Regions from separate parts of the Comamonas sp. NyZ500 genome, predicted to be linked through region 2. Evidence: predicted binding sites of a transcription regulator. Region 2 holds the regulator's gene; the other holds the start of a gene.
What was found. The regulator sigma-54, encoded in region 2, starts transcription at its own class of promoters, with help from an activator protein. The targets are predictions, from matches to a motif close to TGGCANGNAANCTGCTTT.

Region 1 (5,505 bases), on a different contig from region 2:
CAGGAATACCTCGCTTACTACCGCCTGGGCATTGACGGCGTTTTCACCGATTTCACTGCTGCTGGCATCAAGGCTCGCGAAGCCTATATCGCCGAGCTGAAAAAGCCATAGACCGGGCTCGTTGCCGGCATCGGCCTGAGCGCCGGTGCCGTCCCGGCCTCAGGTCCTGCTTGTGCCTCAGCGCAGCCCGCCGATATAGCGTGCCGAGGTGCGCAGTATCTCGGCGGCCTTGGTGGTGACCGAGCTGTCGCTCTGCGCAGTCTCGGCAGGCACTGCATGCCGGGGCTTGTCGCCGCTCCAGCTGTCCTGCAGACGCCGGGCCAGGCGCGCCAGCTCCTCGTCCTGTTGCTCTCGCGCATGCTCCAGCGCAAAAGCCACCATGGCCTGTGCATAGGCCTGGTTGCAGGCCATCCATTCGGTATCGGTCACCCGGCCCGTCCTGCGCCGCAGCACCACATGCAGATGTGCGGCCACCGCCACTCGATCGCTGTCCTCCATACACCGCTCCTGTCTTTGATGGATCACTAGTGCTGACGCTCCAGATGCAGACTGATATCCAGGCCCTCCATTTCCTGCACGGCATCCACACGCAAAGGCATCAGCAGACGGATCAGCACCAGCACCCCGGCCGTGGCTGCGCCGCTGTAGGCAGCCACGGCTGCCACGGCAATCAACTGGTTCATCACCGTCGCGCCTGTGCCCGCAATCAGGGGGTCGGCAAACACCGCCGTGAGAATGGAGCCCGCAATGCCGCCCACGCCATGCACGCCGAACACATCGAGCGAGTCGTCGGCCCCGAGACGGCGCTTGAGCCAGGTTGCGCCCCAGAAGCAGACTGCGCCCGCAATCAAGCCTATCCACACCGCACTGCCCACCTGCACAAAGCCGGCAGCCGGTGTGATGGCCACCAGTCCGCCCACCATGCCCGAGAGCAGGCCCAGCAAGGTCGGAGCGCCGCGAACCAGCCATTCCACCACCATCCATGCCAGACCGGCAGCCGCTGCCGCCACGAGAGTGACCACAAAGGCCAGCGCTGCACGCCCGTCGGCAGACAGGGCCGATCCCGCGTTGAAGCCGAACCAGCCGAACAGCAGCAGCGCCGTGCCCATGGCCGTCCAGCCCAGGCTGTGCGGCTCGAATGGCTCGGTTCCGTAGCCGCGCCTGCGCCCCATCATGAAGGCACAGACCAGTGCCGCCACGCCCGCATTCACATGCACCACGGCGCCGCCGGCAAAGTCCAGTGCGCCGAGCTGGTTCAGCCAGCCCCCGCTCTCCCACACCCAGTGGGCCACCGGCGCATAGACCACCACGCACCACAGCGCGGCAAACACCAGCAGGGCCGCAAAGCGCATGCGCTCTACCACGGCCCCCACGATCAGCGAGGTGGTGATGATGGCGAATGCGGCCTGGAACAGGGCATAGGCCGCCTCGGGCAGATGCGGCGCCAGATGGCTGACCGAGATCACGCTGCGCCGGCCATCGAAGTGCAGCGAGGCAAACCAGGCTCGTCCCAGATTGCCAAGCCAGGCAGACTCGGCGGTGAACGCAAGCGAGTAGCCCAGGCCGAACCAGGTCAGGGTGACCACGCAGGCCACCGCAAAAACGGCCACCATGGTGTTGACCACATTCTTGCGCCGCACCAGCCCCGCATAGAACAGGGCAATGCCCGGCAAGGTCATCAGCAAGACCTGCGCCGACGCGACCATGACCCAACCGGTATCTGCCTTGTCGATGGCAGTCAATGGCACCATTTCCATGCACTCCCCCCTGCTTGTTTGCTTTGACAAAAAAAGGAAGCAGGTTCCATGCCAGTGCCATGCCGATCTGTCGATGCTTCATGATGGATAGCAGCATGCGTTGATCCATCAAGGTCTTTGCGCCTGTTTCATGAGAACCACGACGGGCAGCTTGTGCTCAGGCCTGAGCCCGTTATGCTCGACAAGGTCCATCGTTGCTGCACTGATTCATGACCTGGCTGCTGCTGACTCTTCATGTATTGCTGATTGCCGGCTTCGGCCTGCGCATTCTGCTGCGCAGAGACATGCGGCCCGATGTGCGGCTGGCCTGGCTCATGGTCATCGTGCTGCTGCCCTATGTGAGTTGCCTGCTGTACTACCTGTTTGGGGAAGTGGCCCTGGGCCGTGTACCAGGCCGCAGAAGGCTCAATGTGCGCGAGTTCTGTCAGACCCGGGGCAGCGCCCTTGCGTCCGCACCCGGCCCCATGTCGCAGGCACGACCCGCCATTCCCGATCAATGGCTGCCGGCCTTCCGCTATGCCTCGTCCATCAACGGCTTTGTACCGCTGCCCGGCCACAGGGCCGAGCTCATGCGCGATGGCGCGCATGCCCGTGCGCAGATGCTGGCCGACATGGATGCCGCGCGCCACGAGATCAATGTGCTGTACTACATCTGGCTGGACGACAGCACCGGCACCGATGTGGCCCATGCCCTGATGCGTGCCGCGCAGCGCGGCGTGACCTGCCGGGCCATGGTCGACGGTCTGGGCTCGCGCGCACTGACGCGCTCGCCACTGTGGCAGCAGATGCGGCAGGCCGGCGTGCACCTGGCGATTGCCCTGCCCATCAGCAATCTGCTCAAAGTCATGCTGACCAGCCGCATCGACCTGCGCAACCACCGCAAGATCACGCTCATAGACGGCAGGATCAACTATTGCGGCAGCCAGAACTGCGCCGACGAAGGCTTTCGCATCAAGGCTCGCTATGCCCCCTGGGTGGACATCATGCTGCGCCTGCAGGGTCCGGTGGTCATGCAGATGCAGCAGGCTTTTGCCAGCGACTGGGCGCAGTCTGATGCGTGCCTTGCACCACCGACAACCGAGACCGGCGCTGCCGCTGACGACGGCTTCCATGCCGTTGCGATTGCCGAAGGGCCGACGGAAAGAGCACGCTCTACACCCCAGCTGGTTGCCAGCCTGCTGGCCTGTGCGCAGCGCGAGGTCGTGATCTCCACCCCCTACTTCGTACCCGACAGCACGGTGCTAGATGCCTTGTGCGCCGCCGCGCTGCGCCAGGTGCAGGTCACACTGATCCTGCCCGCCCGCAATGACTCATGGATAGTCGGTGCCGTCAGCCGCAGCCATTACTGGCGGCTGCTGAGCGCCGGGGTCCATATCCACGAATTCCGCCCCGGCCTGCTGCATGCCAAGACCCTGTGTCTGGACGGATCGGTCAGCCTGATCGGCTCCACGAATCTCGATCTGCGCAGCTTTGACCTGAACTTTGAAAACAATGTATTGCTGCACGACGAAGCCATCACCGAGGCCATCCGGCATCGGCAACAGAGCTATCTGCACGAATCCGATGTGGTGACGCTGGCACAGGTGCATTCGGCTCCCTGGTGGAAGCGCATCTGGGACAACCTGCTGGGCGCCCTGAGCCCGCTGCTGTAAGCGCCATGCCCTGGCTTTGGGCATGCTCAAAGCCCGCGCACCACGCGCGTGCACACTGGCGCCTCCTCTCGCACCAAGGCGGAACGCCCTTTTATTTCATACGTGAAAGTCAGGGCTGATCCTCCCCTAATTTACACAAATCTGCAGGAATACCCTCTGCTGGCACGCCTTTCGCTTGCCTACATTCTTGTATGCAAGTTGCAGACAACTTGCATACAAGATTCCACAACTTGCGAAAGACGACTATGCGCCGCTTTGTCAGATCACTGTTCGGACAGGTGGTGATCGCACTCATACTGGGTGTGCTCGCCGGACTACTGGCTCCTGAATGGGCCGTGAAACTCAAACCCCTGGGCGATGGCTTCATCAAGCTCATCAAGATGATCATCCCCATACTGGTGTTCTGCGTGGTCGTGCACGGCATTGCCGGTGCAGGCGACCTCAAGCGCGTAGGCCGCGTGGGCGTCAAGGCCCTGATCTATTTCGAGGTTCTGACCACCATCGCCCTGGGTATGGGCCTGGTGCTGGCCTTTGTCTTCGAGCCCGGCGTGGGCATGAACGTGGACACCAGCAAGCTCGATGCCTCGGCCATGGCGGCCTATGCCAGCAATGCCGACAAGCTGACCAGCGGCGGCACGGTGGATTTCCTGATGAAGCTCATTCCCACCACCGTGGTGGAAGCCTTCGCCAAGGGCGACGTGCTGCAGGTACTGCTGTTCGCCGTGCTGTTCGGCTGCGCGCTGACCATGCTGGGAGAACGCGGCAAGCCCGTCTCCGCGCTGGTGGACGCCTTGTCCATGGCTCTGTTCAAGGTCATGGGCATCATCATCAAGCTGGCACCGCTGGGCGTGCTGGGCGCCATCGCCTTCACCGTGGGCCAATACGGCATAGGCTCGCTCAAGCAGTTGGGCATGCTGGTGGCGCTGTTCTACGTCTCGGTGCTGATCTTCGTGTTCGTGGTGCTGGGTCTGGTGATGCGCCTGTCGGGCTTCAGCCTGATCAAGCTGCTGCGCTATCTGCGCGAGGAGCTGACCATCGTCTTCGCGACCACCTCCTCCGACAGCGTGCTGCCCCAGATCATGGCCAAGCTGCGCAACATGGGTGTGCGCGACTCCACCGTGGGCCTGGTGATTCCCACCGGCTACTCGTTCAACCTGGACGCGTTTTCCATCTACATCACACTGGCTGCGGTCTTCATCGCCCAGGCCACCAACACCCCGATCAGCATGTCCGACCTGCTGACCATTCTGGCCATCGCGCTGGTGACCTCCAAGGGCGCACACGGGGTACCGGGCTCGGCCATCGTGGTGCTGGCAGCCACCCTGCATGCCATTCCCGCCATCCCTGCAATCGGCCTGGTGCTGGTGCTGTCGGTGGACTGGTTCATGGGCATTGCACGCGCCCTGGGCAATCTGATCGGCAACTGCGTGGCCACCGTGGCGATTGCTGCCTGGGAGGGAGACATCGACCGCGAACGTGCCCATGCGGTACTTGACGGCAAGGCCGAGCCACTGACCGAAGAAGAAGACCATGCATCTGCTATCGTGCCGCCTGTCGTAGTCCCCATCCCTCACTCCAGCCACTGAACCAAGCAATGACTCCTGCCTCTCCACAGCACATCGCGGAACGCGTCGTCGAAGCCATCCTGGCCCAGAAACTGGCACCCGGGGAGCGGCTGGGGGAGCAGGAGCTTGCCAACAATTTCGACGTCAGCCGCACCGTGGTGCGCGAAGCGCTGATGCAGCTGCAGGCTCGCGGCTTTGTCCAGGTCCAGGCCCGCAGGGGCTGGTACGTGGTCCAGCCCTCGGCTGCCGAGGCCATGGATGCATTCTCTGCACGGCGGATCATCGAGACCGGCATATTGCAGGAAGCCGGCAAGCCGCTGCAGCGCGTCATCACCAGACTGCGCCGCCATATCGCCCAGGAGCAGAAAGCCATCGCCGGGGCGGACAGCGCCACGCGTGCCTTTCTGCTTGCGGATTTCCATGTCTGCCTGGCCGAACAGATGGGCCACAGGCTGCTGGCCGACACGCTGCGCGATCTGACGGCACGCACCACCCTGGCTGCCACGCTCTACCAATCCACGCACAGCGCCA
Region 2 (5,505 bases):
ATGATCGTGGGCCTGGTGCGCAGCGACGGCGGCGAGATTTTCATCGACGGCCAGCCGGTGGGCGGCATGCCGATTCACCAGCGTTCGCGCCTGGGCCTGTCCTATCTGCCCCAGGAAGCCTCCATCTTTCGCAAGCTCAGCGTGGAAGACAATGTGCGCGCCGTGCTGGAGCTGCAAAAGGACGAGCAGGGCAAGACGCTGACGCGCGACGAGATCGAAAAGCGCCTCACGGGCTTGCTGCAGGAGCTGCGCGTAGAGCATCTGCGCCAGTCACCGGCGCTGGCGCTGTCCGGCGGTGAGCGCCGTCGCGTGGAAATTGCCCGCGCCCTGGCCACGCAACCGCGCTTCATTCTGCTTGACGAGCCGTTTGCCGGCATCGACCCGATCGCGGTGATCGAGATCCAGCGCATCATCGGCTTCCTCAAGGAGCGCGGCATCGGCGTGCTGATCACCGACCACAACGTGCGCGAGACGCTGGGCATCTGCGACCACGCCTTCATCATCAGCGACGGCCATGTGCTGGCCGAAGGCACGCCCGAGGAGATCGTGGAGAACGCCGATGTGCGCCGCGTCTATCTGGGCGAACATTTCAGAATGTGATGACCCCCACGCTCCCTCACTTTGTGTGGTCGCTGTCCCCGGAAGGGGCCCTGACCGGCTGCGCCGGGGTTTGCCCTGGGGCGGCCCGGCGGCAAGTCCATAGCACTGCGCGCGTTTGCGATGATTGTCTGGGAGCCGCGCCTCGATGAAGCCAGGTCTCTCGCTACGCGTTTCGCAGCATTTATCGCTTACGCCGCAGCTGCAGCAATCCATTCAGCTGCTGCAGCTCTCCACCCTGGAGCTGGCGCAGGAAGTCGAGCAGATGCTGGTCGACAACCCTTTTCTGGAACGTGCGGGCGATGAGGCAGAAACTGCGGGGGATGCTCCTGTAGATGTAGCTGCTAGCGCCAGTGAATACAGCACTTCAGATGGTATTCATGCTGAAAGAGATGCATCGCAAGCGCAACAAGCTACTGAAACGGTAGCGGAGACATCAAACCCCGAAACCCCGGAAACGCTGAACTGGGAGGCCGACGGCATGGACGGCCAGGACGGGGAATGGGGCGGCGAATCCAGCAGCGAGTGGGATACGCCCTCGGCCAGCAGCTCCACGCGCAACCGCGACGGCGATGACGAAACCGATGCCATCGATCTGGCGCGCGAGCACCAGAGCCTGACCGACTTTCTGCACCGTCAGGCGCTGAGCCTGCATCTTGGTGCGGCGGACATGGCTGCACTGCGCTTTCTCATCGAGTCGCTCAGCGACGACGGCTATCTCGAGGATTCCCTGCAGGAGTTGGCGCAGAGCCTGGCTGGCGACGACTTGGAGGAGCGCGAGGAGCTGGAGCAGCACTTTGCCATTGCGCTGAAGCTGCTGCAAAGCCTGGAGCCCGTGGGTGTGGGCGCGCGCGATCTGGCCGAGTGCCTGCAGCTGCAGCTGCGCGATCTGATCCGCACGGCCGAGGACGAGGGCACGACCGAGGCGCATATGAGCCGGCTGCTGCTGGCGCAGGCCATCTGTGCCCAGCCCATGGACCTGCTGGCGCGGCGCGATCTGCGCAAGCTCACCAGCCTGTGCGGTGCGCGAGAGGAGCAACTGCGCGAAGCCATGGCCCTGATCGCCAGGCTGGAGCCGCGTCCGGGGCGCCGCTTTGTCGACGTGGAACGCCATATCGTGGTGCCCGATGTCATCGTGCGCCCGGTGCGGTCCGGCTCGGGCCGGGTGGACTTCTCCGTGCAGCTCAACCCCGAGGTCATGCCGCGTCTGCGCGTGCACGACATCTATGCCGGCGTGCTGCGCCGCCACAAGAACAGCGACGGCCATGCGGCGCTGCAGCAGCAGCTGCAGGAGGCGCGCTGGTTCATCAAGAACATCCAGCAGCGCTTCGACACCATCTTGCGTGTTTCCGAAGCCATCGTGGAGCGGCAGAAGAACTTCTTTGTGCATGGCGAGCTGGCCATGCGCCCGCTGGTGCTGCGCGATATCGCCGACACCCTGGGCCTGCACGAGTCCACCATCAGCCGCGTGACCACGGCCAAGTACATGGCCACGCCCCAGGGCACTTTCGAGCTCAAGTATTTCTTCGGTTCGGGCCTGGGCACGGAAACCGGCGGCAGTGCTTCCAGCACGGCCGTGCGTGCGCTGATCAAGCAGTTTGTCGATGCCGAAGATGCCAGAAAGCCGCTGTCGGACGCCAAGCTGGCCGATATGCTCAAGGAGCAGGGCATCGAGTGCGCGCGCCGCACCGTTGCCAAATACCGCGAGCAGCTCAAGATACCGACGACCACGCTGCGCAAGGCGCTGTAGGGCACCGCAGAAACAAGAAAGCCGCTGATGCATCGCACAGCGGCTTTCTTGTTCTGCATTTAGGGCGGGAGCCTTGATAAGGCATTCCTCAAGCAAGGGGCAGCGAGCAAGAGCCGCCCTTGCGGCGATGCTGCCGTCCCCCTTGGGGGCGCCCGGCCAGGGGAAGGCGCGTAGCGCCTCAGGGGGTTATCAAGAAACCAACCACCAGATAAACCAGACCAGCACGCCGATCATCAGGCCGAACTTGAGGATCTTGTAGAAGGTCGGATTCCAGTCACGGAAGGCACGGCGGTACTTGCCCGCATAGAACGAGATCTTGAACAGCTTGCTGATCATGCCGCGCGGATCGCCCTCGTTGTTGGGCGAGCTGGCGGCGGCCACCACGTTCTTGCCCAGCCAGTGATTGAGCCACTGGGCAAAGCCATTGGTCATGGGGCGCTCCACATCGCAGAACAGCACGATGCGATTGCCTTCCGAGCGGTTCTCGGCCCAGTGCATAAAGGTCTCGTCGAAGATCACGCCTTCGCCTTCGCGCCAGCTATAGGGCTGGCCGTCGACCTCGATCATGCAGCGGTCGTCGTTGGGCGCCAGCACGGCCAGGTGATAGCGCAGCGAGCCCGCATAGGGGTCGCGGTGCAGATTGAGCTTGGCGCCGGGCGGCAGCTCGGCAAACATGGCGGCCTTGACGCTGGGAATCGATTTCACCAGGGCCGTGGTCTTGGGGCAAAGCTCCATGGCCGAAGGGTGAGCGTCGCCGTACCACTTGAGGTAGAAGCGCTTCCAGCCGGTCTTGAAGAAGGAGTTGAAGCCTGCGTCATCGTTATTGGCGGCGGCCTTGATCTGCATGTTCTTTTGCAGATTGACGGCTTCCTCGCGGATCTCGCGCCAGTTGGCCTGCAGCGGCGCCAGCTCGGGGAAGGTGCTGGTGGGCAGATAGGGCGTGCGCGGCACCTTGCTGAACATCAGCATGAAGACGTTGAACGGCGCTGTGAACGTGGAGTGGTCAAACAATTGCTTGACCACCTTGTGGCGCACCTTGCCGCGCAGATGCATGTACAGCCCGCAGCCAAAGAAGAGCAGCACCAGTGCCAGAACGATAATTTTTGCCATAAGGGCCAATTTTACCGGGGGCACCCCGGCGGCCACCATGGGGGCAGGTCAAACAGAACCGGGGTAGGGGAATATCAAAAGCAATAGCTGCCGGCGCTTGACGGCCAGGCGCAGCAGCCGGTCGGGATCAGATACTCAAGGCAGGGCCAGCACGGCGCAGTTGCACAGATCCGCGCTCTCGAACGCCGTTGTGTCGCCCGCTTTGAGCCCCGGCACGGGGAACAGGCGCACCGTCAGCGGCTTGTTGAGGCGAAACGCCATGGTGCCCGTATCGCGCATGACGGCGGCGATCTGCTCGGCGCTGCTGTCGCCCGGCACAGGCACGGTATCGAGGCCGATGCCGCAGACGCTGCTGTAGGTCAGCAGGGCGCGGATATCGAATTCGTCATTCAGACTGGCCTGGGCCAGGCCTTGGTCCTCGGTCACGGCCAGCATCAGGCCGCTGAAGCCGATCTGTGTCACGCCGTTGACCGATTTGAAGACGCGGGTCAGCAGGGCCGAGGCTTCCACCGTGCCGCTGGCGCCGAAATAGGGCACGCCCAGCAGTTGGTAGACATCGACCATGGAGGCGCAGGATTTGGACGGCGCGGCCGAGGTGTCCATGCCCGCGATATGCCAGCCCTCGGCCAGTTTCACGCCGTCGGCACAGCGCTGGATGGCAGTGGCATGCTCGTTCAGGGCCTGGCTCAGGCGCTCGAATGCGAGCCTGAACCACGCCGCGTGATCGAGCTGCAGGCGCTGCTGCTGCAGCTTCTGCAGTTCAGCCACCATGAGGTCTGGCGTTTCCAGACCCAGCACCAGAGCGCCGTGGTGCTGGCCGCGGTGGTAGCTGGCCGGGAAATAGGGAATGCCGGGCGCGCAGTTGAAGTTGACCGTGAAGTTGAAATTGCCTTCGCCGCGCGGCGTGGTGCACGCGATCTGCTGAATTGCCTGCACGCTGCTGGCCAGCAAGCCGGTCTGCAGAAAGCCATGTTCATCCAGATCGATGTTCACGCAGGCGTTGCACAGGTCGCCATAGGCGGCAATCAGCTGCGGCAGCAGGGCCACTTCCTGCGCATTGCGCGCCTCGCCCACGGCAAAGCGGATGCGGCGTTTGCCGGTGTTGATGGCCTTGAGCGTTTCGGCAATGCGCTGCAGGCCGGCGAGGGCGCTGTCTGCGCTGGAGACATCCAGATATTCGCCGAACGGGTTGCTCACGATGCGGATGGACTGCACCTGATAGCCCCGGGCCTCGATGGCATCGGCCACGGCATCGCATTGCTGCTTGGCCTGGGTCAGGCCGGCCTGCCACTGTGCCTCATCGGCGCTCAGGTTGACAAAGGCGGTGACGGTGCGCACGCGCACCAGTGGGTTGAAGCTGATATTCATAGCAGTATCCGTAGGCGGGAGAATGGCTGGCGGCCATTTTGCCTCTGAATATGCCGATCACAGCAGGCGCGTGCCCAGCGGCACCTGCTTGTCGGGCACGCACAGGGCCACGGCTCCCGTGGCATCGTGAAAACCGGTCACAAGACATTCGCTCATCAAGGGACCAATCTGCTTCTTCGGAAAGTTGACCACGGCCACCACCAGCCGTCCTATCAGCTCCTCGGGCCGGTAGTGTGCCGTGATCTGCGCGCTGGACTTGCGCTGGCCCAGCTCGGGACCCAGGTCCACCAGCAGCTTGTAGGCGGGTTTGCGGGCCTCGGCAAATACCTCGGCCTGCAGCACGCGGCCCACGCGCAGCTCCACCTTCATAAAGTCGTTCCAGCTGATTTCTTCCATGTCGTCATTGCTCCTTGGCCTGGCATCATGCCTTGGGTCCTGCGAGCATCTGTAGAGCAACGCTTATCGTGCGCGGGCACCGGAAAAGGCCTAGCGCGTATGCTTATGCCCTGTAAAGCGCACAACAGGCTCCCGTGAGCGTCCGGCGCCTGCGCCGTTGCTGGCGCGCACTGATTTCTATGAACCAACTGCATTTGTTTCTGCCCTGCGCCGCCGGCGTCGAGGGCTTTCTGGCCGACGAGGTCCACGCCATCACCGGCGCCAGCGGGCAGGATCTGCTCGTG

Region 1: the regulator sigma-54 is predicted to act here: its motif matches at 1,794-1,811, upstream of JAO85_RS10250 (ammonium transporter).

What each region holds. Positions count from the first base shown of each region.
Region 1 covers NZ_JAEIJE010000005.1:123,007-128,511, reverse strand. Annotated here, with positions in the region: gene JAO85_RS10260 (glycerophosphodiester phosphodiesterase family protein) at 1-111, shown strand, start outside; gene JAO85_RS10255 (hypothetical protein) at 178-498, opposite strand; gene JAO85_RS10250 (ammonium transporter) at 525-1,757, opposite strand; gene cls (cardiolipin synthase) at 1,967-3,409, shown strand; gene JAO85_RS10240 (C4-dicarboxylate transporter DctA) at 3,655-4,995, shown strand; gene JAO85_RS10235 (GntR family transcriptional regulator) at 5,004-5,505, shown strand, end outside.
Region 2 covers NZ_JAEIJE010000003.1:435,909-441,413, reverse strand. Annotated here, with positions in the region: gene lptB (LPS export ABC transporter ATP-binding protein) at 1-600, shown strand, start outside; gene JAO85_RS07780 (RNA polymerase factor sigma-54) at 746-2,347, shown strand; gene JAO85_RS07775 (aspartyl/asparaginyl beta-hydroxylase domain-containing protein) at 2,537-3,457, opposite strand; gene JAO85_RS07770 (DUF711 family protein) at 3,593-4,825, opposite strand; gene JAO85_RS07765 (tRNA-binding protein) at 4,883-5,221, opposite strand; gene JAO85_RS07760 (class I SAM-dependent RNA methyltransferase) at 5,401-5,505, shown strand, end outside.